2 regions of the Serratia sp. C2(1) genome follow, and region 1 is predicted to be linked to the other one. Evidence: predicted binding sites of a transcription regulator. Region 1 holds the regulator's gene; the other holds the start of a gene.

The links. Region 1 encodes sigma-54, which starts transcription at its own class of promoters, with help from an activator protein. Its sites were predicted from a motif close to GTTGGCACANNTTTCGCTNT; they were not measured.
Region 2: a site for sigma-54 is predicted at 2,001-2,020, ahead of glnK (P-II family nitrogen regulator). Genes of this name have one in related genera too.

What each region holds. Positions count from the first base shown of each region.
Region 1 is NZ_JAZFBA010000003.1:223,768-226,884, forward strand. It holds gene lptB (LPS export ABC transporter ATP-binding protein) at 1-582, shown strand, start outside; gene rpoN (RNA polymerase factor sigma-54) at 633-2,066, shown strand; gene hpf (ribosome hibernation promoting factor) at 2,090-2,377, shown strand; gene ptsN (PTS IIA-like nitrogen regulatory protein PtsN) at 2,659-3,117, shown strand, end outside.
Region 2 is NZ_JAZFBA010000001.1:3,033,358-3,036,474, forward strand. It holds gene tesB (acyl-CoA thioesterase II) at 1-200, shown strand, start outside; gene amtB (ammonium transporter AmtB) at 289-1,575, opposite strand; gene glnK (P-II family nitrogen regulator) at 1,612-1,950, opposite strand; gene V2S86_RS14320 (SmdB family multidrug efflux ABC transporter permease/ATP-binding protein) at 2,252-3,117, opposite strand, start outside.

The sequences.
Region 1 (3,117 bases):
GTGGTCGGTATCGTCCAACGTGATGCCGGGCGCATCGTGATTGACGAAGAAGACATCAGCCTGCTGCCGCTGCACGCCCGTGCGCGCCGCGGCATTGGTTATTTGCCGCAGGAAGCGTCGATATTCCGTCGTCTGAGCGTGTATGACAACCTGATGGCCGTTCTGGAGATCCGCGAGGATCTCAGCAGCGAGCAGCGTGCAGACCGTGCGGTTGAGCTGATGGAAGAGTTCCATATCTCCCATCTGCGCGACAACCTGGGCCAGGCGCTTTCCGGTGGTGAACGCCGCCGCGTGGAAATCGCCCGTGCACTGGCGGCCAACCCGAAATTCATCCTGCTGGATGAGCCTTTCGCCGGGGTTGATCCCATTTCCGTTATCGACATTAAAAAAATTATCGAGCACTTGCGTGACAGCGGTCTGGGCGTGCTGATCACAGACCATAACGTGCGCGAAACGCTGGACGTGTGTGAACGCGCCTATATCGTCAGCCAGGGCAAATTGATTGCTCACGGCACGCCGGATGCCATTTTGGCTGATGAGCAGGTGAAACGCGTTTATCTGGGCGAAGAATTCCGCCTCTGAGTGCCGGCGCGTCCTGATGGACGACTGTTAACGGAAGTAGACTGAAGATTATGAAGCAAGGTTTGCAACTCAGGCTCAGCCAACAACTGGCCATGACCCCCCAGCTCCAGCAGGCTATTCGCCTGCTGCAGTTGTCCACGCTTGAGCTCCAGCAGGAGATACAGCTGGCGTTAGAGAGCAATCCCCTGCTTGAGCAGACCGATCTGCACGAAGAAATCGACGCCAAAGAGACGACCGAGACCGAAGGGCTGGATACCCGCGAGGCGCTGGAACAAAAGGACATGCCCGAAGAACTGCCGCTGGACGCCACCTGGGACGAAATCTACACCGCAGGCACGCCATCCGGCACCGGCACCGATTACAGCGATGATGAGTTGCCGGTCTATCAGGGCGAAACCACCCAGACGCTGCAGGATTACCTGATGTGGCAGGTGGATCTCACGCCCTTCTCCGATACCGATGTCGCCATTGCCACCTCGATAGTCGACGCCGTCGATGACACCGGCTATCTCACCGTGCCGCTGGAAGATATTCTGGAGAGCATGGGTGACGAGAATGTGACAATGGACGAAGTCGAAGCGGTTTTGAAGCGCGTGCAGCGTTTTGACCCGGTTGGGGTCGCCGCGCGCGATCTGCGCGACTGTTTGCTGATCCAGCTTTCCCAGTACGCAAAAGATACGCCCTACCTGGCTGAAGCGCGCCTGATCATCAGTGAACATCTGGCGCTGTTGGCCAATCACGACTTTCGCAGCCTGATGCGAACAACGCGGCTAAAAGAAGATACACTGAAAGAAGCGATGCTGCTGATCCAGTCCCTCGATCCGCGCCCGGGCCAGTCGATCAACACCGGCGAGTCAGAATATGTGATCCCGGACGTGCTGGTGCGCAAGGTGCAGGACAGTTGGACGGTAGAGCTCAACGCCGACAGCATTCCGCGGCTGAAGATAAACCAGCAGTACGCCGCCATGGGCAGCAGCGCGCGCAACGACAGTGACGGCCAGTATATCCGCAGTAATCTGCAGGAAGCGAAATGGCTGATCAAGAGCCTGGAAAGCCGTAACGACACCTTGCTGAAAGTCACGCGCTGCATCGTCGAGCAGCAACAAGCGTTTTTTGAACAGGGCGCCGAATTTATGAAGCCCATGGTGCTGGCGGATATCGCACAGGCCGTGGAGATGCATGAATCGACAATCTCACGCGTCACCACGCAGAAGTTTCTGCACAGTCCGCGCGGCATTTTCGAGTTGAAATATTTCTTCTCCAGCCACGTGAATACCGACAGCGGAGGCGAAGCCTCCTCTACGGCGATCCGCGCGTTGGTGAAGAAATTGATTGCGGCGGAAAACCCCGCCAAACCGCTCAGCGACAGCAAGCTGGCCACCCTGCTCTCCGATCAGGGGATCATCGTGGCGCGGCGTACCGTCGCCAAGTACCGAGAGTCTTTGTCCATCCCGCCGTCCAACCAACGTAAACAGTTGGTTTGACCTCAATAGAGAAGGAAGACACTATGCAGCTCAACATTACCGGACACCACATCGAAATCACCGAACCATTGCGCGAGTTCGTGAAGACCAAGTTCGCCAAACTCGAACAGTATTTTGACCGCATAAATCAGGTGTATGTCGTGCTTAGCGTGGAAAAAGTGCAGCAGATTGCGGAAGCGACGGTGCACGTGAATGGAGGCGAGTTGCATGCCACCTCGGAAGACGAGAACATGTATGCCGCAATTGACACCCTGATCGACAAACTGGCGCGTCAATTGAACAAACATAAAGACAAACTGAAACAACACTGACATTCTGGGCCGTCTCCGTCCGCGGGCACGGCTCAAACATAGCCCAGGTCGTCGGCGCGTTACTGTATTACCCTGGATAATTGGCGTTGCATCGAGGTGGCATGAGCGCTTATCCCGCGAACTTACACAGGTAAGTGATTCGGGTAAGTCAACTCAGCCAACCCAGAAGCGGCTTCAAGTATGACGGGTATGGGTACCGCGCCGATAAGCCATCAGGGTTAAACAAGGCGAAAAATCACCTCACAAGGCAACTTGCTGGTGTGGTTTTAAGTGAAGATGAGATGAACAACGAAACAATGCAATTAAGCTCGGTGTTAAACATCGAGTGCACCAAAAGCTCGGTACACTGCACCAGCAAGAAACGGGCTTTGGAGATTATCAGCGAACTGGCTGCAAAACAGCTCAACCTGCCGTCACAGGTGGTGTTTGACGCAGTTCTCACCCGGGAGCGCATGGGCAGTACCGGTATCGGCAACGGTATCGCCATTCCCCATGGCAAACTGGAAGAGGACACACTGCGGGCCGTTGGCGTGTTTATCCGTCTAGACCAACCTATTGCCTTTGACGCCATTGACAACCAGCCGGTCGATTTGCTGTTCGCCTTGCTGGTGCCGGCCGACCAATGTAAAACCCATTTGCATACCCTGTCTCTGGTCGCCAAGCGCCTGGCCGACAAAACCGTATGCCGCCGCCTGCGCTCGGCGCAAAGTGACGAAGAGCTTTACCAGATCATCACCGAA
Region 2 (3,117 bases), on a different contig from region 1:
CGGGCATGCAGGTAGCGACCATCGATCATTCGATGTGGTTCCACCGGCCGTTCCGCATGGATGACTGGTTGTTGTACGTAGTGGAAAGCCCCTCCGCCTCTGGTGCGCGCGGCTTTGTGCGCGGCCAGTTTTACACCCGAGACGGCGTGCTGGTCGCCACTACGGTGCAAGAAGGCGTAATTCGCCAGCGCGAAGCCTAAAGCAAAAAAAAAAGGGCGATGTCACCATCGCCCTTTTCGCATCATCATTATTTTTCGAGTTATTTAGCGCACTGCCCTTCTTCAAGGCTTATTGGTTATAGGCACTCTCGCCATGGCTGTTGACGTCCAGACCTTCGCGCTCCTGCTCTTCCGGTACGCGCAGACCGACGATGGCGCCCGCCACTTTAAAGGCGATAAAGGCCGCCACACCGGACCAGACCAGGGTAATCACCACGCTCAGCAACTGGACCCACACCTGATGGCCCATGGTGACGCCTTCTGCATAACCGGTACCGCCCAGTGAGGAAGAGGTGAACACGCCGGTCAACAGACAGCCGACGATGCCACACACGCCATGCACGCCGAACACGTCACAGGTATCGTCCACTTTCAGCCATTTCTTCAGCGTGACCACGCCCCACAGGCCGGCAATACCGCCAATCAGGCCAATAATCAACGCCCCGCCGACACCCACGGTACCCGCAGCCGGCGTGATGGCAACCAACCCGGCGATACACCCGGAGCAAGCGCCCAGCAGCGAAGGCTTGCCGCGTACAATCCACTCGGCAAAGGTCCAGGAGAGGATCGCGCCGGCGGTAGCAATCACGGTGTTCAGGAATGCCAGTGCCGCAATGCCGTTAGCCGCGCTGGCAGAACCGGCGTTGAAGCCAAACCAGCCGACATACAGGATAGCCGCGCCGGTAAACACCATTGGCAGGTTATGCGGTTTGAACGCTTCTTTGCCGAAACCGGCTCGTTTGCCCAACAGGTAGGCGCCAATCAGCCCGGCGCTTGCCGCGTTGATGTGCACCACGGTGCCGCCGGCAAAGTCCAGCGCGCCGTCAGCAGCCAGGAAACCGCCGCCCCATACCATATGTGCAATCGGCAGATAGGAAATGGTGAACCAGATAGCCGCAAAGATCACGACGGCAGAGAAGCGGATGCGCTCGGCAAAACCGCCTACGACCAGCGCCACGGTAATGCACGCGAAGGAACATTGGAACGCCACGTGGATCATCTGATTAAAGGTGCCGGTGACGCTATCAATGCCAATGCCTTTCAGCATCGCCGTCTGGAATCCGCCGAAGAATGCATTGCCCTCGCTGAAAGCCAGGCTGTAACCATAAAGCACCCACAACACACACACCATTGCGAAGGTGACAGTGACCTGAGTCAACATGGAGAGCACGTTTTTGGAACGCAACAAACCACCGTAAAACAGCGCTACGCCCGGCAAGGTCATGAACAGCACCAAAGCGGTGCAAATCATCATGAACGCGTTGTCAGCCTTGTCTGCGACCGCCGGAGCGGCCAGGGCCAAAGAAGGAACCATGGTTACCGTACTCAGGCCCAACATGGATAAAAGTTTTTTCATTATCAATCCATCCCCATTACTTTACTGAGCCTGTGATTACAGTGCTGCTTCGTCTGTTTCGCCGGTGCGAATGCGAATGACACGTTGCAATTCGGCAACGAAAATTTTGCCGTCACCGATTTTGCCGGTGTAGGCCGCTTTACTAATGACATCAACCACTTCGTCTAACTGATCGTCGGCGATAGCAATGTCAATTTTGACTTTAGGTAAGAAGTTGACGCTGTATTCCGCTCCGCGATAAAGCTCAGCATGTCCCTTCTGGCGACCAAACCCTTTCACTTCGGTTACGGTCAGCCCCTGAATACCTACAGAGGATAGGGCTTCACGCACGTCCTCCAGCTTGAATGGTTTAATCACCACGGTCACCAGCTTCATATTGCCCCTCCACGAATTAAGCCCAAACTCACCCTTGGTACGAGTCTTATAAAGCAAAGGCTATGCCACAAATGGTTTTGTGCGCGAATTCAGCAAATTAACCGGTAGGGCGGCGATGCGATGTGCAGCACTAACCCGGCTGCCTGCTCTCATGCAGAGAACTGATTAAATATTGCGCACTATTTTGGTGCGCGACGCGTCGAAAAAGTGCAGAGGAAGGGATTTGAAAAGGATGGATGCCTGTTTGTGGTGCGTGGCAGGAATAAAGAAAGGGCCGGTTTTGATGACCGGCCCTCTGGGATTATGCGGTTTGCGTTTCTTCGCGGGTGGCGGCGGCCAGCTCCTCGCCTACCAGTTGCAGTTGATACATCTGGTAGTAACGCCCCTGCTGCGCCAGCAGTTGCTGATGATTGCCCTGCTCCACTGCCTGGCCGCGGTGCAACACCAGAATCGAGTCGGCATCGACAATGGTCGACAAGCGGTGAGCGATCACCACCAACGTGGTGTGTTCACGGATCAAACGCAGAGCGCGCTGGATCGCCTGCTCGGTTCCGGAGTCAATGTTGGCGGTCGCCTCGTCGAGGATCAGGATCTGCGGCGCTTGCACCAATACCCTGGCCATTGCCAGCAGCTGTTTCTGGCCTACCGACAGGTTGTTGCCCTGCTCGCCCAGACGGGTATGGATGCCCTGCGGGAAGGCACGTACCAGCTCCGCCAACTGCACCGTTTCCAACGCCTGCCAGACCGCCTCTTCGCTGATGTTACGCCCCAGAGTGACGTTGGCCAGCACCGACTCGGCAATCACCACCGGATCCTGCTGCACCATCGCCACGCCCTGGCGCAGCGTACGGTGTGACAGACCGGACAAGGGGCGGCCATCAAGACGCACTTCGCCTTCGTTGACCGGGTAATAACCCATCAGCAGGTTAGCCAGCGTGCTCTTGCCGCTGCCCGTATGACCGACCAGTGCCACGAAACCGCGCGAAGGCACCGACAGCGAAATATGTTGCAGTACCTTTTTATCTTCACGGTAGGCGAAGCTCAGGTTGTCGATCTCGATGCGCCCGCTTGAAAGCGGGCGATCGTCGGCACCGTAGCTCTGCTGGCTGCGGTCCATCAGCTCGAAAATACGCTCACCGGCCACCACCGCCTGTTGCAGAATCGACT